2 regions of the Xanthobacter sp. ZOL 2024 genome follow, and region 1 is predicted to be linked to the other one. Evidence: predicted binding sites of a transcription regulator. Region 1 holds the regulator's gene; the other holds the start of a gene.
What was found. The regulator PhoB, encoded in region 1, activates phosphate uptake and scavenging genes when phosphate is short. The targets are predictions, from matches to a motif close to TGTCATNNANCTGTCAT.

Region 1 (10,717 bases):
GTCTATGGCGTCGCCACCGCCATGGCGCGCAACCCCGAGGCCGTCGCGGCCATGCGCGAAGCCGAATGGGAGATCGCCAGCCACGGCTATAAATGGCTCGAATACAGGGATTTCAGCCGCGAGGACGAGCGCGCCCACATCCTCGAGGCGGTGCGGCTGCACACCAAGGTCACCGGCGCCCGGCCGCTCGGCTTCTACCAGGGCCGCTCGGCGGAGAACACCATTCCGCTGGCCATGGAGGAAGGCGGCTTCCTCTATCTCGCCGACAGCTATGCCGACGACCTGCCCTATTGGATCACCGGCCCCAAGGGCCCGCAGCTGATCGTGCCCTATACGCTGGAAGCCAATGACATGCGCTTCTCGGTGGCGGCCGGCTTCGGCTCGGGCACCGAATTCTACGACTATCTGAAAGACAGCTTCGACTGCCTTTATGCCGAGGGCGAGAGCGCGCCGAAAATGCTGTCCATCGGCCTGCATCCGCGCCTTGTCGGCCGCCCGGGCCGGGCGGCGGCGCTCGGCCGCTTCCTCGATTATGTGGCGGCCCACGACAAGGTGTGGGTGGCGCGCCGCGTCGACATCGCCCGGCACTGGATCGCCCGGCACCCGCCCAAGGGCGGCTACCGCCCCTCCTTCATGCCCAAAGGCCTGTTCGTGGAGCGGTTCGGCGGCGTGTTCGAGCACTCCCCCTGGATCGCCGAAGGCGCCTATGACCGCGGCCTCACCCCGGCGGAGGACACCGCCGCAGGACTGGCCGAGGCCATGAACGCGGTCCTGGAGGCGGCGCCCCGCGAGCAGCAGCTGGCGGTGATCCACGCCCATCCCGATCTCGCCGGCAAGCTGGCGGAAGCCAAGCTGCTGACGGCGGACTCCACCGCCGAGCAGGCCTCCGCCGGGCTCGACCGGCTCACGGCGGAGGAGAAGGCCCGCTTCACCGCCCTCAACGACGCGTACAAGACCAAGTTCGGCTTCGTCTTCATCATGGCCATCCGCGGCCGCAGCAAGGATGAGATCCTCGCCGCCTTCAGCCGCCGGCTGGAGCATGATGTCGAGGCCGAATTGGCCGAGGCCATCACCCAGATCGAGCGCATCGCCCGCCTGCGGCTCGACCAGATGCTGCCCGCCACGGCGCCCTGAGGGAGGCTCACCATGCCCGCCGCTGCCCCGATCGATCCGGCGCCCCTCGACGGCGCCACCCTCACCGAGCGCCTGAAGGAGCTGGCCGCCTTCTCCGACGTGCCCGGCGAGCTCACCCGCCTCACCCTGTCGCCGGCGCACAAGCGCGCGGCGGCCCAGGTGTCCTTCTGGATGCGCCAGGCCGGCATGAGCCAGGTGCATATGGATGCCACCGGCACCATCACCGGCCGCTATGCCGCCGACCGAGAGAATGCCAAGACCCTGCTGGTGGGCTCCCATATCGACACCGTGCGCAACGCCGGCATTTACGACGGCAACCTCGGGGTCGTCGTTGCCATCGCCGCGGTGGAGGAGCTCAGCCGCCAGGGCCGGCGGCTGCCGTTCGCCATCGAGGTGGCGGCCTTCGCCGATGAGGAGGGCGTCCGCTTTCTCTCCACCCTCACCTCCTCCAAGGCCATGGCCGGCCTGTTCGACCCCTCAGCCCTTGACGACATGGATACCCAGGGCATCTCCCGGGCCGAGGCGCTCAAGAGCTTCGGCGCCCCGGTGGAAACCCTGGCGGAATGCCGGCGCGATCCGGCCACCACCCTCGGCTATGTGGAAGTGCATATCGAGCAGGGGCCGGTGCTGGAGGCGGCGGGCGCGCCGCTCGGCATCGTCACCGGCATCGCCGGCGCCTCCCGGGGCCATGTGCGGGTGCGCGGCCAGGCTGGCCATTCCGGCACCCTGCCCATGCCCATGCGCCATGACGCTCTGGCCGCCGCCGCCGAGATGATCCTGGCGGTGGAAGCCCGCGGCCGGGCCGATGCCGACACGCTGGTGACCACCGTGGGCACCCTGCTGGTGGGCGGCGGCGCGGTGAATGTGGTGCCGGGCGAAGTGCAATTCTCCCTCGACATCCGCTCGCTCTCCGACGAACTGCGGGCCCGCGCCATCGCCGACATCGAGGAGGCCGCGCGCGCCATCGCCGCCCATCGCGGGGTTCAGGTGACGTTCGACATGCGCCACCACGTGCCCGCCGCCCTGTGCCACGGCCCGCTCAAGGATCGCATGGCTGAGGTGGTGGAGGATCTCGGGGTGCCGGTGGTGCGCCTGCCGTCCGGCGCGGGCCATGACGCCATGGTGTTCCGCGACGTGCTGCCCATGGCCATGCTGTTCGTGCGCTCGGAAAACGGCAGCCACAATCCGCGCGAATACGCCTCGCCCGCCGACATCGGCCTCGCCGCGCGGGCCCTCTACGCCTTCTTCCTGAAGACCGCCGAGGCGACCACCGACGCCTGAACGCGGCGCGGTCAGGCGCAAGGGGCGTGGAGAACCGGCGCCGTCAGGCGCGAGGGAGGTTTGAAACCGACGCCCTTAGGCGCAACGGAGCTTTGAAACCGACGCCGTCAGGCGTCGGTGTGGCCGCCCAGAACTTCCTCGGCGGTGAAGCCGTAGCTGCGGCCGCAGAACTCGCAGGTGACGGAGACCTTGCCGTCGTCCTGGATCATGCCGCGCCGCTCCTCCACCGAGAAGGAGGCGAGCACGCCGGCCACCCGCTCCCGATTGCAGGAGCAATGGGCGGTCATCGGCAGCGCCTCGAACACGCGGACCCCGCGTTCGTGGAACAGGCGGAACAAGAGCCGCTCGCTGGACAGATCCTTGTCCAGCAGCTCCACATCCTCCAGCGTGCCCACCAGGGAGCGCGCCTCGGTCCAGGCATCATCCTCGGCGAGGGTGTGGCCCTCGGTGCCCGCCGGCGCATCGCCGGGGTGAAGATCAGCCATGCGGGCGCGGGAGGGATCGTCGGGCAGGAACTGGGCGAGCAGCCCGCCCGCCCGCCAGGACGAGGCCTTGCCGCCGGGCCGCACCTCCTCGCCCACGGCGAGGCGCACCCGGGTGGGGATCTGCTCGGACTGCTGGAAATACTCGTGGGCGGCCGCCTCCAGTCCCTCGCCATCCAGCGCCACGACGCCCTGGTAGCGATTGGTGGACAGGCCCTGGTCGATGGTCATGGCCAGATGCCCGCGCCCCAGCAGATCCGCCGGGCTGGTGGCATTGCGGCGCTCGGCCTCGGCCAGCGCCTCCTTGTCGAAGCGGGCATAGGCGCGGATCTTGTCGGGGCTGACGAAGTCGGCCACCACCATGTCCACCGGCCCGTCGGTCTGGGTCTGCAGGATGAAGCGGCCCTCGAACTTGAGGGACGAGCCGAGCAGCACGGCCAGCGTCACCGCCTCGCCCACCACCCGCTTCACCGCCGGGGGATAATCATGGTGGGCCAGCACCGCGTCGAGGGTCGGCCCCAGGCGCACGATGCGCCCTCGCAGATCGAGGGCATCCACCTGAAAAGCGGTGACGATATCGTCCTGCGCGACGTCACTGGCGCCACGCGAGCGCTCGGCACTCATGCGCTCCTCCCTGAAAGGATGGCCATGCGCCCCGGCAAGCGCGGCGCATGGAACACGACATGCCCCCTCATAGCGCGGCGCCGCGGCCTCGGCCACAGCGGCGCGATGGGGTCAGCTGCCCGCTGCGTGGAAACACCAGGCAAGGATGCCCTTCTGCGCGTGCAGGCGGTTCTCCGCCTCGTCGAACACCACCGACTGCGGCCCATCCATCACCTCGCTGGTCACCTCCTCGCCGCGATGGGCGGGCAGGCAATGCATGAAGATGGCGTCCTTGTGGGCGCGGGCCATCAGGGCACCGTTGACCTGATAGGGCTTCAGCAGATTGTGCCGGCGCTCCGCCTCCTTGTCGCCCATGGAGACCCAGGTGTCGGTGAGGACGCAGTCCACCCCCTCCACCGCCTCTTCCGGATCCCGCATGAAGGTGACCTTGGCCTTGGTGCGCTTCACGAAATCCTTCAGCGCCTGGCGCGGGCCCAGCTCCTTCGGCGTCGCCACCTTCATGGAGAAATCGAACCGCTCGGCGGCATGCACCCACGAGACCAGCACATTGTTGGCATCGCCGGTCCAGGCCACCTGCCGGCCCCGGATGGGGCCGCGGTGTTCCTCGAAGGTCATCACATCCGCCATCACCTGACAGGGATGCGACACGCGGGTGAGCCCGTTGATGACCGGAACGGTGGCATAGGCCGCCAGTTCCATCAGGTCGTCATGGTCCAGGATGCGGATCATGATGGCATCGACGAAGCGCGACAGCACGCGCGCCGTATCGGCGATGGTTTCGCCGCGGCCGAGCTGCATCTCGGCGCCGGTGAGCATCACCGTCTCGCCACCCAGCTGGCGCATGCCCACGTCGAACGACACCCGGGTCCGGGTGGAGGGCTTGTCGAACACCATCGCCAGGGTCTTGCCCACCAGCGGGCGTTCTTCTTCCCCCGCCTTCCGCTTTGCCTTGAGATCCTTGGACAATTCCAGAACCCGCCGCAGCTCGGCCGCCGGGATTTCCGACAGGTCGAGGAAGTGGCGCACACCGTTCTCCGTCATTCCGCAGCCCCCTTGACCGGAGCGGAGGCCAGCGCCTGCTCCAGCCGCACACATGCGGCCTCGATCTTCTCCACAGCCAGATCCGCCTCGTCCGCCGAAACGGTCAGCGGCGGCAGCAGCCGCACCACATTGTCGGCGGCGCCGGGCGCGAGCAGACCCTCGGCCCGCAACGCCACCACCAGATCGGCGGCCGGCACCTGGGCCTTCAGACCCAGCAGCAGCCCCCGTCCACGCACCTCCGCAAGGATCTGCGGATGGCGCGCGGCCACCGCGCCCAGCTTTTCCACGAGCCGGGCGCTGATGGCATTCACATGGTCGAGGAAGCCCTCGGCCAGAACGATGTCGAGCACCGCGTTGCCCACCGCCATGGCGAGCGGGTTGCCGCCATAGGTGGAGCCGTGGGTGCCCAGAGTCATGCCCTTGGCGGCCACCTCGGTGGCCAGGCACGCCCCCATGGGGAAGCCGCCGCCGATGCCCTTGGCCACCGCCATGATGTCCGGCGTGATGCCGGCCCATTCATGGGCGAACAGCTTGCCGGTGCGGCCGACGCCGGACTGCACCTCGTCGAGCACCAGCAGCAGGCCCTTCTCGTCGCACAGGGCGCGCAGGCCCTTCAGGAAGGATTCCGGCGGCACGCGCACGCCGCCTTCACCCTGCACCGGCTCCAGCAGGATGGCGCCGGTCTGATGGGTGATCGCGGCCTTCACCGCGTCGAGATCGCCGAACGGCACATGGTCGAAGCCGGGCAGCGCCGGCTCGAACCCCTCCAGATACTTGGCATTGCCGCCGGCCGAGATGGTGGCCAGCGTGCGGCCATGGAAGGCGCCCTGGAAGGTGATGATCCGGTTCTTCTCCGGATTGCCGTTGGCGAACTGATACTTGCGCGCCATCTTGATGGCGCACTCCAGCGCTTCCGCACCGGAATTGGTGAAGAACATGGTGTCAGCGAAGGTGACCGCCGACAGCCGCGCGGCCAATTCTTCGCCGCCGGGAATGCGGAACAGGTTGGAGGTGTGCCACAGCTTGTGCGCCTGGGCGCTCAGCGCCTTCACCAGATAGGGATGCGCATGGCCGAGCACGTTCACCGCGATGCCGGCGGTGAAATCGAGATAACGTCGCCCGTCCGTCGTGACGAGCCAGCAGCCCTCTCCCCGCTCGAATTCGAGGTCGATGCGCGCATAGGTCGGCAGAACGGCGGTGATCACGAGATCCTCCTGAATGCGCCTCCGCCGACACGCAGGCCGACGAAGACAGCAGTCTCCTTCTTCGGGTGGGGCCGCACCCGGCCCCGGGCTTGTCCCCTTCCAATGGGGACGGCCGGACCTTGTCCGATCGGGGCGGGATGCCCCATTCGGACCGGGCCCGGGCAAGCGGGAATTAAAAAGGGCCGCCCCAGCGGGGGAGCGGCCCGACGCCCGGAATACTAATGATCGCGCGCGCGAGGTCAACAGATCTCCAAAGCCGCGCCGAAGAGCGGCACCTTCCAGGCCCGCGCTCCACGTCCATGCTCCAGACCCGTGCGCGCGCGGATCGTCCCATCGGCAACGATCTGGGGAAAACAGCCCGTGAGTGTTAACGGACTCTGTCGCCGGCGGCCGCCATATTGTAGCGTATTGATCATCGCCTACGAGATCTCGTGCGACCGACCTTCCTGGGACCTGCGGGTGTTAACGTTTCGCGTGCCATGTGGCGGCGGGATCGGGAAGAGAGTCCGAGTCCTCTCAGGCAGCATGGCGGTGCTGTCGGTGAGGCGATGTTGGGACGTCGCCCACGGGTGACGTCAGCTGATGCGGCAAATGGAGAAGAGCGATGAGCTGGAATGACGAGCGCGTCGAACTCTTGAAGAAGCTCTGGAGCGAAGGCCTCTCCGCGAGCCAGATTGCAGCCGAGCTCGGCGAAGTGACCCGCAATGCGGTGATCGGCAAGGTGCATCGCCTCGGCCTGTCCGGCCGCACCAAGGCGGCGCCCGCCCCCACCACCCGTCCGCGCACCAGCGCCCGGCCGGAAGGGCGCGAGCAGGCCCGGCCACAGCGGCCACTCACCCAGGGCAACGTGGCCCTGGCCCCCGAGCTCGAAGACCTGGTGGAGGAAGCTCCCGCCCCCGCGCCGGAGCCCGAGATGGCCAGCAACGTGGTGCCCATGGGCCAGCGCTGCACCATCATGAACCTCACCGAAAGCACCTGCCGCTGGCCCATGGGCGAGCCGGGCACGGACAGCTTCTATTTCTGCGGCTCCAAGAGCAATCCGGGCTCGCCCTATTGCGCGCACCACGCCCGCATCGCCTATCAGCCCGTCCAGGATCGCCGTCGCGATCGTCGGCTGGCCTATCTCTGAGCCGTCAACGCCGGCCCCATCCGGGGCCGGGTCGGCCATCGCCACCTGATGGCGCGGCGAGCCCATGAAGGCGTCCTCCCCCCGGGCAAGGCCGGGCGGCGGTGGGCGCCTTTGTCATGCCTGGAGCAGGCATGCCCCGGCCACGCGCGGGCCACGGCGCCAAGCGACGTCAATGCCCCGCAGCCGGACGGGCGGCCTCAATGGCACGCAGCACGGGCCCCACGCCCTTTCGCCACGCGGCGACCGGCACCCGAACCTCGAGCGACGCGCCTCAGCTGGCGCGGGCGAACATTTCGTTGAAGGAATAGCCGGCGCCACGCACGGTGCGGATGGGATCCAGCTGGCGGCCGCGGTTGAGCGCCTTGCGCAGCCGGCCCACGTGCACATCCACGGTGCGCTCGTCGATATAGACGTCCTGGCCCCACACCCCGTCGAGCAGCTGCTCGCGGGAAAACACGCGGCCGGGGCTCTGCATCAGAAACTCCAACAGGCGGAACTCGGTGGGGCCGAGATGAATCTCGCGACCGCCGCGATGCACCCGGTGGGTCTCGCGGTCGAGCTCGATGTCACCGGCCCGCAGCAGGGTCGCCACATGCTCGGGCTTGGCCCGGCGCAGCAGGGCCCGCACCCGCGCCAGCAGCTCGGGCACCGAGAACGGCTTCACCACATAATCGTCGGCGCCGGTGGCCAGGCCCCGCACCCGCTCGGTTTCCTCGCCGCGGGCGGTGAGCATGATGACCGGCAGGCGCTCGGTTTCCGGACGGGTGCGCAGCCGGCGGCACAGCTCGATGCCGGAGAGCCCCGGCAGCATCCAGTCGAGGATGACGAGATCCGGTACGCTCTCGCGCAGCCGCGTCTCGGCGTCGTCGCCGCGGTCGACACTTTCCACGCCGTAGCCTTCCGACTCCAGATTGTAGCGGAGCAGAAGGGTCAGGGGTTCCTCGTCCTCGACGATCAGAATACGCGCCGGCACAGTTTCTCACCCATCGAACAAAGCTCGCCTCACATCCGACCGCGCCGCGACGGCGACGGAGCCAAGGCGACGGCCTGCGCCGTCCCACCCCGCGCCGCCAGCCGCGTTCAGCCCTGGACGGTGCGCGCCGGGAAGGCGACGGTGGTGTCGCTGGAGGCGTCCGCCTTCGGGCGGCTCTCCGGCAGCACCTCGCCGGTGACCATGTAATAGACAACTTCGGCAATATTGGTAGCGTGATCCCCCATGCGCTCAATGTTCTTGGCGCAGAATAGGAGATGGGTGCACACGGAAATATTGCGCGGATCTTCCATCATGTAGGTCAGAAGCTCGCGGAACAGCGAGGTATACATGGTGTCGATGGCGTCGTCGCGCCCCCACACCTCCAGCGCCTTGGCGGGATTGCGGCCGGCATAGGCGTCGAGCACCTCTTTCAGCTGCTCCAGCACCAGTTCCGACATGTGCTCCACGCCGCGCACCAGCTTCTGCGGGTGATACTCGCCCTCGATGGCGATGACGCGCTTGCCCACGTTCTTGGCGAGGTCGCCGATGCGCTCCAGATCGTTGGCGATGCGGATCGCCGCCACGATCTCGCGCAGGTCGCTGGCCACCGGCTGGCGCTTGGCGATGACGAGGACGGCCTTGTCCTCGATGTCGCGCTGGGCCTGGTCGATGCCGGTGTCGAGGGTGACCACCTTCTGGGCCACCGAGATGTCGCGCTTGATGAGGGCGGTGACGCTGTCGGCCACCAAGCGCTCGGCCTGGCCGCCCATCTCCACCACGCTGCGGCCGATTTCCTTCAGCTCGACGTCGAAGGACGTCACGGTATGATCAGGCATCTGAGCCATCCTTCTCGCCTCAGCCGAAGCGGCCGGTGATGTAGTCGCGGGTCTTGATCTCCTTCGGATTGGTGAAGATCACGTCCGAAGGCGCCACCTCGATCAGTTCGCCCAGATAGAAGAAGGCGGTGATGTCGGCGCAACGCGCGGCCTGCTGCATGTTGTGGGTGACGATGACGATGGTGAATTCCCGCTTCAGCTCGTCGATCAGGTCCTCGATCTTCGAGGTGGAGATGGGATCGAGCGCCGAGGTGGGCTCGTCCAGCAGGATCACCTCCGGCCGCACCGCGATGGTGCGGGCGATGCACAGGCGCTGCTGCTGGCCGCCGGACATGCCCAGGGCCGAGGTGTTCAGGCGGTCCTTGGTCTCGTCCCAGATGGCCGCCTTGCGCAGGCACCATTCCACCCGCTCGTCCATCTGTGCCTTGTTCAGCTTCTCGTGCAGGCGCACGCCGAAGGCGATGTTGTCGTAGATGGACATGGGGAAGGGGGTGGGCTTCTGGAACACCATGCCGATGCGGCTGCGCACCACGGTGGAGTCCAGCTCCTTGCCGACGATGTTCACGCCGTCGAACAGCACCTGCCCCTCGGCGCGCTGGCCGGGGTAGAGGTCATACATGCGGTTGAACACCCGCAGCAGGGTGGACTTGCCGCAGCCCGAGGGACCGATCATGGCGGTCACGCGCTTCTCGGGAATGTCGAAGTTGATGTTCTTCAGGGCATGGTTCTGCCCGTAATAGAACTGCAGGCCCTCGACCTTGAGCTTCACCGGCGCCACCGGGGCATCGGGCTTGGCCGCGACGGAGGACGCGAGATTGAAGGTGGGATCGACCGCAGACGTCATCTGAGCCTCACTTGACTGTCGTCCACCCGGCGCGCGCCGGGCCGATGGAATATCCGGGGCCCGGCGCCAGGCGCGGGCCCCACGGGGTCTTCGTCAGCAGTGCCGCTCTCAGTGCATCCGCGCCAGAACCAGGCGAGACACCACGTTGAGAAGGAGCACGCCGACCGTGATCAGCAGCGCACCGGCCCACGCCAGCGCCACCCAATCGTCGAACGGGCTCCCCGCGTACTGATAGATGGCGATGGGCAGGCTGGCCATGGGCTTGTTGAGGTCCACGGACCACGCATTGTTGCCGAGCGAGGTGAACAGCAGCGGCGCCGTCTCGCCCGCCGCGCGGGCGATGGCCAAGAGCACGCCGGTGACGATGCCGGCCCGCGCCGCCCGCCAGGTGATGAACATCACCACCTTCCACTGCGGCGCGCCGAGGGCGAACGCGGCTTCGCGCAGGCCCACCGGCACCAGGTTCAGCATGTCCTCGGTGGTGCGCACCACCACCGGGATCACCAGGATGGCGAGGGCCACCGAGCCGGCCCAGCCGGAGAAGCCGCCGAACGGCACCACCAGCAGCGAGTAGATGAACAGGCCGACCAGGATGGAGGGCGCCGACAACAGGATGTCATTGACGAAACGGGCGGCGGCGCCGAGCTTCGTCTTCTTGCCGTTTTCGGCCAGGAAGGTGCCGCAGAAGATGCCGATGGGGCCGCCGATGAGCATGGCGATGCCCACCTGGATCAGCGAGCCGACGATGGCGTTCAGAAGGCCGCCATGCTGGCCGGGCGGCATGGTGATGTTGGTGAAGACGTTGAGGCCAAGGGCCGGCAGGCCCCGGGCGAGCAGGGTCCACAGGATCCAGCCCAGAAGGAAGATCGCGAACACCGCGAAGCCGATGGAGACGGCCTTGATGGTGGTGTCCTTGGCGCGACGGGCGGCAAGCGAAGCCATGAGAGAGCCTCCCGGTCAGTCCATCCGCGAGCGCACGAGCGCCCGGGACACGGCCAGAACGATGAACGAGATCACGAACAGGATGAAGCCCAGCTGCAGGAGCGAGGTCAGCTTCAGCGAGCCGATGGGCGCTTCCGGGAACTCGTTGGCGATGGTGGAGGCGATGGTGGCCCCCGGCGCGAACAGTGAGGCCGAGAGGCGGTTGGCATTGCCGATGACGAAGGTC
Region 2 (10,717 bases), 990 kb from region 1:
TGCCCGTGGAGCGCGCCCAGGCCCTGGAGCCCGTCGCCATCCGGCTCGACGCGAAAGTGACGGACCTCGCCCCGGCGGTGGAACGCGAGACCACCGAGAACGGCCGCTTCCAGCTCTCCACGGCGCCGGATTCCGAAGGCGTGGTGCGGCGGATCGAGGTGCAGACCACCGACGGGCGCCAGCACGCCGAATGGATCGCCTTCGCCCTCACCAACAATACCGACGAGCAGGTGGACCGCCTCATCGTCGCCCCCCATTACCGCATGGTGGGTTCGGGCCTGTTCTGGCCGGATCTCGGCAACCGCCGCATCGTCTCGCTCACCCCCAGCCAGGGCTTCAAGCCCGAGCGGCAGAACGCGCCTGACGCCGACGTCTTCCTGGTGACGCTCGATCCCGGTTCCACTGTCACCTTCATCGCCGAACTGGGCAGCTCCACGGTGCCGCAGCTCTATCTGTGGGAGCCCGATGCCTACAAGGACCGGGTGAACGCCTTCACCCTCTACCACGGCATCGTCATCGGCATCGCCGGCCTGTTGGCCCTGTTCCTCACCATCCTGTTCGTGGTGAAGGGTTCGGTGATGTTCCCGGCTGCGGCGGCGCTGGCGTGGGCGGTGCTGGGCTATATCGGCCTCGATTTCGCCTTCTGGTCCAAGGTGTTCGGGCTGTCCCCGGTGGCCGAGCAATTCTGGCGCGCCGCCGGTGAGGCGATCCTCACCGCCACCCTGCTGGTGTTCCTGTTCGCCTATCTCAATCTCAACCGCTGGCACGTGCGCTATGTGCATGTGGCGGCCGGCTGGCTCACCTTCCTCGCCGCGCTGGTGGTGGTAGCGCTCCTGGATGCGCCGGTGGCCGCCGGCGTGGCGCGCCTGTCGCTGCTGGCGGTGGCGGTGGCCGGCTTCGGCATCGTGCTGTGGCTGTCCCAGCATGGCTATGACCGGGCTGTGCTCATCATCCCCACCTGGGGCCTGCTGCTGGTGTGGGTGCTCATGGCCGGGCTCACCATCGCCGGTGTGATTTCCAACGAGCTCGCCGCCCCGGCCCTCTCCGGTGGCCTGGTGCTGATCGTGATGCTGATCGGCTTCACCGTGATGCAGCACGCCTTCGCCGGCATCGGCGGCATCCAGGGCTCCACCTCGGAACTGGAGCGCCGTGCCCTGGCGCTGGCCGGCTCGGGCCTCATCGTCTGGGATTGGGATGTGGACACCGACCGCATCTACACCTCGCCCGAGGCGGAAGAAGCCCTGGGCCTGAAGCGTCATTCCCTGGAGACCGAGGCCGCCGGCTGGCTGGAGGTGCTGCACCCCGCCGACCGCGACCGCTTCCGCGCCACCCTCGACGGCATCATCGACCAGCGTCGCGGCCGCATCGACCAGGACTTCCGCCTCAAGGCCATCGACGGCCATTACCTCACCTTCAACCTGAAGGCCCGCCCGGTGGTGGGGGCCGATGGCGAGGTGGTGCGCTGCGTCGGCACCCTGTTCGACGTCACCGGCGAGCGCATCGCCGCCGAACGGCTGCTGCACGACGCGGTGCGCGACAATCTCACCGGCCTGCCCAACCGCGAACTGTTCCTCGACCGGCTGGACCAGGCCCTCACCCTCGCCCGCCTCGATTCCAAGGTGAAGCCGACGGTGATGGTGATCGACCTCGATCGCTTCAAGCAGATCAACATGCAGGTGGGCATGGCGGTGGCGGATTCCATCCTGCTCACCGTCTCGCGCCGGCTGATGCGGCTGCTGAAGCCGCAGGACACCCTGGCCCGCATCGCCGGCGACCAGTTCGGCCTCATCCTGATGTCGGAGCGCGACGCCGAGCGCATCACCACCTTCGCCGACACCCTGCGCCGCTCCCTGCGCGCGCCCATCTCGTTCGCCGAGAAGGAAGTGTTCGTCACCGCGTCCATCGGACTGGTGCTGTCGGGACCGGAGCTCGGCAAGCGCGATGACGTGCTGAAAGATGCGGAGCTCGCCATGTATTACGGCAAGCGCATCGGCGGCGACCGCATCGAGGTGTTCCGCCCGGCCATGCGCCAGCAGAAGATCGACCGCGTGGCGCTGGAGACCGAGCTGCGCGAGGCCCTCGACAAGGGCGAGATCTTCGTGCGCTATCAGCCGGTGGTGCGGCTGGGCGATCGTGCCATCGGCGGCTTCGAGGCCTATATGCGCTGGAACCATCCGCGCCTGGGCGAGCTGGCCGCCTCCGAATTCCTGACACTGGCGGAAGACAGCGGCCTCATCCTCGATCTCGGCCTGTTCGTGCTGGAGCGGGCGGCGAGCCAGCTCGCCCTCTGGCAGCGCATGCTGCGGGTGGACCCGCCGCTGTTCGTGCAGGTGAACGTGTCGTCGCGGCAGCTCTTGCGGCACGATCTCATCCAGGACCTCAAATCGGTGCTCACCCGCAATCAGCTGGCCCCGAGCTCGCTCAAGCTGGAGATCACCGAGACCCTGGTGATGGAGAATCCGGAATATGCCGCGGTGCTGCTGGGCCGCGTGCGCGAACTGGGGGCCGGTCTGATCCTGGACGATTTCGGCACCGGCTATTCCTCCCTCGCCTATCTGCAGCGTTTCCCCTTCGACACCATCAAGATCGACCAGCGGTTCGTGCGCGACACCGCCAAGGGGCCGGCCCGGGCGGCCCGCCCGGTGATCGTCAATTCCATGGTGGAGCTCGCCCACCAATTGGGCATGGACGTGATCGCCGAGGGCATCGAGCGCGAGAGCGAGATCGCCGAGATGGCGCATTTCGGCTGCGAATACGCTCAGGGCGTGGTGTTCGGCGAGCCGCTCACCGCCGATGAATGCCGGGTGCTGATCGAACCCGCCCCGGCCGAGCCCAAGAAGAAGAAGCGCGCCTCCGGCGAGTGAGGGTCGGCACGGCCCACCCGCCACGCGCTGCAATCACGGGTCCTCGACCTCAGGCGTGCCCGGCCTCGCTGGAGAGCATGGCGGGGTCGATGCCCAGCTTTTTCAGGGCGGCGTCATAGCGCCCCTCGATGGCCCGTCCGAAGATCAGGTCCTGATCCGCCGGGCAGTTCAGCCAGCCATTGGCCTGGATCTCGGCTTCCAGCTGCCCCGGCGCCCAACCGGCATAGCCCAGCGCCAGCACCGCGCTGCGTGGCCCGCTGCCGCCGGCGATGGCCTTGAGGATGTCCAGGGTGGCGGTGAGGCAGATGCCGTCATCAATGGGCAAAGTGGAATTCTCGACGAAATAATCCGCCGAATGCAGCACGAAGCCGCGGCCGGTCTCCACCGGCCCGCCCTTCAGCACCTTGACGGCACCGGCGCTCTTGGGCAGCAGGATGCGCTCGGCCGCCGGCACCACATCGAGCTGCACCAGAAGGTCGCCGAAATCGATGTGGCTGGCCAGCTGATTGACGATGATGCCCATGGCGCCTTCCGCCGAATGAGCACAGACATAGACGAGGCTGCGCGCGAACTGATCGTCCCGCAAGGTCGGCATGGCGATCAGCATTTGCCCGTCGAGGAAGCGCGAGCCGCCAGTCGGGGGGATGGGGGTATCGGTCGCGATCATGGGTCGAGGGTACCGCGCCTCGTGGCGTTTGGGAATGGAGCGGACGCCGGGCAGCGCCCTCACAGCCGCGCCGCGGCAGCCCTGGTCCCAATGGCTCACGCCCTTGTGCGCGCCCCGGCTTTGCACCGCAGCGGCAAAACCGGTACCGGCAGAGACATGATCGCTCCGCATTCCACTCGTGCCCGCCGGCGGCCGAAAGCGCCCTGGACCACCGCCCTGCTGGCGCTTTCCGCGCTGCTGATGGGCGCGGCGCTATCGGTGGCGCAGGCCGAGCCAAGCAGCGTGACCCTGCCGGGCGTCACCGTCCGCCTCTTCAATGGGGGGGGCACTGCCGACACCCGCGACGTGGGGCTGGAGCTACAGCTGCAAACCCATTGGAAGACCTATTGGCGCTACCCGGGCGACAGCGGCGTGCCGCCGATGCTGGCCTTCGAGCAATCGGAAAACGTGGCCGACGTGGCGGTGGGCTGGCCGGCACCGCGCCGCTTCGCCGATGGCGCCGGCGGCTTTTCCATCGGCTACAAGGGCACGGTGGTGCTGCCGCTGACGGTGACCCTCAAGGACCCCAGCCAGCCGGCAAAGCTGGTGTTGGGATTGGATTTCGCTGTCTGCGAGGCCCTGTGCATGCCGGCCACCGCCGATCTGACCCTCGACCTGGCCGCCGAGCCCGACCCGGGCGCCGCCGCGCGCATCGCCGCCGCCCGCGCCAGGATCCCCGAGCCGCAGGCGGTGGGTGTGGCGGGCACGCCGCAGATCGTCTCGGCGCGCCTGGACACGGGCGCGACGCCGCCGCAGCTGGTGGTGGATGCGCGCGACGTCACCCCCAAGGCCGACCTGTTCGCGGAGGGGCCGGACCATCATTGGGCGCTGCCGCTGCCACAGAAGGTCGCCCTCGCCGATGGGCTGGTGCGCTTCACCCTGCCGCTGGAAGGCGTGCCGCCGGACGCCGCGCTGCCGGGCGCGGTCCTCACCCTCACGCTGGTGGACATGCCGCGCTCGGTCACCGCGCCCTGGACGATTCCTGCGCCGTGAAGGGGCGCCAAAGGCGCTTTTCTCCTCCGTAAAACCACGTATTGTCCGCACGCGGTCGCTTGGGGCCGCTTTGCCGCGGAGAATGCCATGACCATTTCGGTCGGCGATAAGCTGCCTTCTGCCACCTTTCGTGTGATGACCACCGATGGGCCGGTGCAGAAGACCACCGACGAGATCTTCAAGGGCAAGCGCGTGGTGCTGTTCGCGGTGCCGGGCGCCTTCACCCCCACCTGCCACAAGAATCACCTGCCCGGCTACGTGGCCGAGGCGGAGGCCATCAAGGCCAAGGGCATCGACACCATCGCGGTGGTGGCGGTGAACGATCCGTTCGTGATGGGCGCCTGGGAAAACGCCTCCGGCGCGGCGGGCAAGATCGTGTTTCTGGCCGATGCCGACGCCAGCTTCGCCAAGGCCCTGGACCTCACCTTCGACGGATCGGGCGCCGGCCTCGGCGTGCGCTCCAAGCGCTATTCCATGATCGTCGAGGATGGCGTCGTGAAGACGCTGAACATCGAGGAGACCCCCGGCAAGGCGGACGTCTCCAGCGCCGCGGCGATGCTCGCCCAGCTCTGAGCCGCACCGAACCATGCGGGCCGCCAGACGGGCGGCCCGCTTTTTCAAGCGATGATGTCGGGGAACAGCTGATCCTCGATATGCGTGATGCGATCCTTGAGCTGCAGCTTGCGCTTCTTCAGCCGCTGCACCTGGAGCACATCGGACCCGGTCACGCCGGTCAGGGCCTCGATGGCCGCGTCAAGGTCGCGATGCTCCTGTCTCAAGCGCTCCAGAAGAAGCTTGAGGTCCCGTTCCTCGTCACTGGTCATGCACCCATCCGTCGCAACACGGCCCCCACGAACGCGACACGCCCCTGAAGGGTTGGAGCCGCAGCCTCATGGCCGCGGCCGCGCGCCTCGCCAAGCCTTCACCATTTCCGCCCCACTCCGGCGCTGACCGCGCCGCACCTCACGCAGCTGTGTCCTCCAGCCGTCGGCCGCGCCAGTCGCCCGGCCGCCGCGGGTCCACGCCGCGGCGCCCGGCGCCGCCCCCGTTCACACCACTAGAGTTCCCCGTGGGACCGCCTGCCGCAAGCCCCTTCCTTCATCGTCGACTATGGCACGGGCTTTTTGCGCTGCAAGATAAGTTGCCGCGCCGCTCGCAAGAAAGGTGGTCGACTCAGTGTCAACTCCGTGACACACTTCCTGGCGTGATGCAGACAGGGAGTGGCTCAGCATGTCCATCCAGTCGCACCTTTCGGAGTTGAAGCGTCGCCACGCGGCTCTCGATCAGGAGCTTGCCCGCGAACTCGCCTCCCCCGCCAAGGACTCTGTCCGAGTGGCGGAAATCAAGCGCAAGAAGCTTGTTCTCAAAGACCAAATGAGCCGCCTGGGCGGCGTAACCACCCTCCATTGATGCGCCCGCAGGGCCTGTGACCGACGTCGGGAATGTCCCGGCGGCGGAAGTAGGGATGCGGCTGAAGCCTGGCGCGTGACGCAGCTTCGGCGGCGGTTCGATTTGTCGTATTTACGACAATGCCGTTCCTGATCTGCGGCTTCGGAACGCACACCCTTTGCGTTCCGGCGCCGGTGGCTTTAATCGGGCGTCATGGCCCCTCCGCTGATCCTGCTGCAAGACATCCACCTGCGCTTCGGCGCCACCCCTCTTCTCGACGGGGCGGACCTGTCCGTCTCGGCGGGTGACCGCGTGTGCCTGGTCGGCCGCAATGGCTCGGGCAAGTCCACGCTGCTGAAGGTTGCGGCGGGTCTGATGGCGCCCGATGACGGGACACGCTTCTTTCAGCCCGGCGCCACCGTGCGCTATCTGCCGCAGGAGCCGGATTTTGCTGGCTTCGCGACCACCCTCGCCTATGTCGAGGCCGGCCTCGGGCCCGGTGACGACGCCTACCGCGCCCAATATCTCCTGGAGCAGCTCGGCCTGAGCGGCCAGGAAGATCCCGCCCACCTTTCGGGCGGTGAGGCGCGGCGGGCGGCGCTGGCGCGCGTCATCGCCCCCGAACCGGACGTGCTGCTGCTCGACGAGCCCACCAACCATCTCGATCTGCCAGCCATCGAATGGCTGGAAAGCGAGCTGAGGGGGCTCAAGTCCGCCATCGTGCTTATCAGCCATGACCGGCGCTTCCTGGAAAACCTCTCCCGCGCCACCATCTGGCTCGATCGCGGCCAGACCCGCCGGCTCGACCAGGGCTTCGCCGGCTTCGAGGCCTGGCGCGACAGCGTGCTGGAGCAGGAAGAGACCGAGCGCCACAAGCTCGACCGCAAGATCGTCGCCGAGCTGGACTGGCTGCGCTATGGCGTCACCGCCCGCCGCAAGCGCAACGTGCGCCGGCTTGGCCTCTTGCAATCCATGCGCAAGGACCGGCGCGAGGAGCGCAAGGCCCAGGGCAACGTCAAGATCACCGTCACCGAGGCGGAAACCTCCGGCAAGGTGGTGATCGAGGCCAAGGGCATCAGCAAGGCCTATGACGGCACGCCGGTGGTGACGGACTTTTCCACCCGCATCCTGCGCGGCGACCGCATCGGCATCGTCGGCCCCAATGGCGCCGGCAAGACCACCCTCATCAAGCTGCTCACCGGCGAGATCCGGCCGGATTCCGGCACCGTCAAGCTCGGCACCAACCTCGAGATCGCCTCGCTCGACCAGAAAAGGGCGGCGCTGGCCCCCACCACCACTTTGCGCGATGCCCTGACCGGAGGCGGCTCCGACACCGTGATGGTGGGCGGCACCCCCAAGCACGTCATGGGCTATCTCAAGGACTTCCTGTTCAGCCCGGAGCAGGCCAACACGCCCCTGTCCGTTCTCTCCGGCGGCGAGCGCGGCCGGCTCATGCTGGCCCGGGCGCTGGCCCTGCCCTCCAACGTGCTGGTGCTGGACGAGCCCACCAACGACCTCGACCTCGAAACCCTCGACCTGCTGCAGGAGATGGTGGCCGATTATCCCGGCACGGTGATCCTGGTCAGCCATGACCGCGACTTCCTGGACCGCACCGTCACCAGCGTGATCATGGCCGAGGGCGCCGGGGTGTTCCGCGAGTATGCCGGCGGCTATTCCGACATGCTGGCCCAGCGCGGCCGTGGCGTGGAGGCGAAGGCCAAGGCATCGGCCCCTGTGGGCAAGGCCGACAGCTCTGCGAAAGGCGAGGCGGCCGCCAAGCCGCAGGCCAAGAAGCGCCTATCCTTCCATGAGCAGCACGCCCTCAAGACGCTGCCGGAGACCATGGAGAAGCTGAAGAAGGAGCTGGAGAAGCTGGCCGCGGCGCTGACCGATCCACAGCTCTATGCCCGCGATCCGGCCAAGTTCGAGGCCACCTCCGCCGCCCTCGCCAAGACCCAGGGCCAGCTCGATGCGGCCGAGGAGGAATGGCTGCGGCTGGAGATCCTGCGCGAGGAACTGGAAGGCTGAGGCGTCAGCCCGCCCGCCGCGCCAACAGGCGGGCGGCGCCCCGCCAGAGGGCGAGAACCCCATGCCGCAAGGCGAAGCCGACCCGGCCGATGGCCGCCTCCACGGCGGCATCGGTGGGCGCGCGGGGACGATCGTAGAGCCACAGGCGCGCCAGCACCACGATCAACACCACCAGCACACCGGAAAACACCACATCAGTAAAGAAGTGGCCGCCGAAGCCGATGCGCAGGCCGCCGGCCGCCGCCCCGAACAGCACCGCCGCGCCCAGCGCCACCGCCCCGAGCGGACCGGGCACCAGGCTGGCCGGCGCCGTCATCCAGAAGCCCAGCGCACCTTCGCCGGAAACGAAGGAGCAATTGCCCGGGCAGGCGCCGGAATTGTCATACCAGGGCATGAAGGTGTCCTTGCCCCCGAAATCGTCCACATGCACGGGCCGCGGCCGACCCCACTCCTGCTTGAGGATGCCGTTGACCACGAGGCCGGGACCGAGCGCCATGGTCAGCGCCAGCAGCACCGCCGCCCGCGCCGGCATGAACATGCGCTGGTCGGGAAACAGCAGCTTCAGCACCAGCGCGGCGAACGCCGGCACGGCGAAGATCCAGGGAATATAGTTGCCCCACGCGCGCAAGGTCAGGGCCCAGGGCTGGCGCGCCAGGGCGAAATGGCGCCGCGACGCATCCCAGAACAACTCGGTGATGGCGAGATCCCATTGCGGGAACACGGTGAACAAAATCGCCACCGCGGCGCCGATCACCAGCATGAAGAACAGCACCCACCTCACCGCATCACCCGCACGTCATCTCTCCGCAACGCTCGCCGGATCGCGCGTGAGAGCCGCGTTTTCCGTGCATGCTTGATTCACACCCTTGCCCCACCCGGGTCGGCGGCCGCACATTTGGCCGCGCGATGTACAAGGAGGATCATGTCATGGCCAGGGCCACACTCGATTTCTATTACGAGTTCGCCTCGCCATATTCCTATCTCACCGCGGCCCGCATCGCCGCTCTGGCCGAGGCGCATGGGGTGGTGGTGCACTGGAAGCCGTTCCTGCTGGGCCCCATCTTCGCCGCCCAGGGGTACACGACCTCGCCCTTCAACGTCTATCCCATCAAGGGTGCGCACATGTGGCGCGACATGGATCGCCTGGCCGCCCGCGCCGGCCTGCCGCCCATCACACGGCCCCAGCCGTTTCCCGCCAACGGCCTGCTGGCGGCCCGGGTGGCGCTCTATCTCAACGAGGCCTCGCGGCCGGCCTTCACCCGCGGCGTCTTCCATGCCGAGTTCGCCGAGGGCCGCGACATCTCCGATCGCGCCACCATCAGCCAGGTGCTGGGCGGGCTCGGCCACTTCTGTGACGGGCAGCTGATCGACGAGGCGCAGTCCCCGGCCGCCAAGGAGCGGCTGCGCGCCCAAACCGAGGAAGCCAGGGCCCGCGGCATCTTCGGCGCCCCCAGCTTCGTCACCGCCGACGGAGAGCTGTTCTGGGGCAATGACCGACTGGAGATGGCGCTGGAGCACGCCCACACCCTGGCTGCGGCCGCCTGAGGTCCGCGCGCACATCTTTTGCCGGCTTCGACGTCGCAGGCGGGGTGTTTGCGGCCGCCGGCTCTGCTATATGCCGCGCGGCGGGCCGCCCGTGTCCGCCCGCCTTCTTTCCCGCGACCCGAGAGGCTCAGCCGACCATGGCGAATGTTACCGCTTTTCCGGACAAGGCCACCATTGCCGAGCAGACCGCGCGGATGCTCCTCGAAGTGGAGGCCGTGCGCTTTTCGTCCGGCGAGCCGTTCATCTTCACCTCCGGCTGGGCGAGCCCGGTCTATATCGACTGCCGCCGCCTCATCTCCTTCCCCCGCGTGCGCCAGACCCTGGTGGATTTCGGCATCTCCACCATCTATCGCGACATCGGCTATGAGCAGATCGACGCGGTGGCCGGCGGCGAGACCGCGGGCATTCCGTTCGCCGCCTGGGTGGCGGACCGGATGATGCTGCCCATGCAGTATGTGCGCAAGAAGCCCAAGGGCTTCGGCCGCAACGCCCAGATCGAGGGCCACCTCGCCCCCGGCCAGCGCATCCTCCTGGTGGAGGACCTCACCACCGACGGCCGCAGCAAGGTGAATTTCGTCAACGCCCTGCGCACCGCGGGCGCCGACTGCAATCACTGCTTTGTCTTCTTCTATTACGACATCTTCTCGGAGGCCGCCGGCATCCTGGACGAGGCTGGCCTCAGCCTGCACCGGCTCGCCACCTGGTGGGACATCCTGGCGGAAGTGAAGCGCTCCAACCGCTTCGAGAACGCCCAGGTGGGCCAGATCGAGGCGTTCCTGCACGATCCCCACAGCTGGTCCAAGGCCCACGGAGGCACCGCCGTCAGCGGCGAATGAGATGATGGACCTTTATGCCCTCGCGCGGCCGCTGCTGCGTTTCATCACGCCGGAGCAGGCGCACGGCCTCGCCATCAAGGCGCTGCGGCGCGGCCTCGCGCCCCGGCTGGCCCGGCCGGACGATCCGGTGCTGGCCACGCGGCTGTGGGGCATCGACTTTCCCAACCCCATCGGCCTCGCCGCCGGCTTCGACAAGGATGCCGAGGTAGCGGACCAGGTGCTGAAGCTCGGCTTCGGCTTCGTGGAGGCGGGCACAGTGACGCCGCGGCCGCAGCCGGGCAATCCCAAGCCCCGCCTGTTCCGGCTCGATGCGGATGAAGGGGTCATCAACCGGTTCGGCTTCAATAGCCAGGGCC

Region 2: ACU4E7_RS10065 (YdcH family protein) is a predicted target of PhoB. The motif match lies at 5,538-5,554, and genes of this name have one in related genera.

The regions. Positions count from the first base shown of each region.
Region 1 is NZ_CM128808.1:1,186,799-1,197,515, forward strand. It holds gene puuE (allantoinase PuuE) at 1-1,134, shown strand, start outside; gene ACU4E7_RS05710 (allantoate amidohydrolase) at 1,147-2,415, shown strand; gene ACU4E7_RS05715 (Hsp33 family molecular chaperone) at 2,523-3,521, opposite strand; gene argF (ornithine carbamoyltransferase) at 3,633-4,562, opposite strand; gene ACU4E7_RS05725 (acetylornithine transaminase) at 4,559-5,767, opposite strand; gene ACU4E7_RS05730 (GcrA family cell cycle regulator) at 6,372-6,896, shown strand; gene phoB (phosphate regulon transcriptional regulator PhoB) at 7,168-7,869, opposite strand; gene phoU (phosphate signaling complex protein PhoU) at 7,977-8,705, opposite strand; gene pstB (phosphate ABC transporter ATP-binding protein PstB) at 8,725-9,549, opposite strand; gene pstA (phosphate ABC transporter permease PstA) at 9,658-10,491, opposite strand; gene pstC (phosphate ABC transporter permease subunit PstC) at 10,507-10,717, opposite strand, start outside.
Region 2 is NZ_CM128808.1:2,181,330-2,192,046, reverse strand. It holds gene ACU4E7_RS10085 (EAL domain-containing protein) at 1-2,864, shown strand, start outside; gene ACU4E7_RS10080 (YqgE/AlgH family protein) at 2,914-3,531, opposite strand; gene ACU4E7_RS10075 (protein-disulfide reductase DsbD domain-containing protein) at 3,688-4,563, shown strand; gene ACU4E7_RS10070 (peroxiredoxin) at 4,651-5,136, shown strand; gene ACU4E7_RS10065 (YdcH family protein) at 5,181-5,387, opposite strand; gene ACU4E7_RS10060 (YdcH family protein) at 5,794-5,973, shown strand; gene ACU4E7_RS10055 (ABC-F family ATP-binding cassette domain-containing protein) at 6,166-7,980, shown strand; gene ACU4E7_RS10050 (phosphatase PAP2 family protein) at 7,985-8,752, opposite strand; gene ACU4E7_RS10045 (DsbA family protein) at 8,908-9,525, shown strand; gene ACU4E7_RS10040 (orotate phosphoribosyltransferase) at 9,663-10,361, shown strand; gene ACU4E7_RS10035 (quinone-dependent dihydroorotate dehydrogenase) at 10,366-10,717, shown strand, end outside.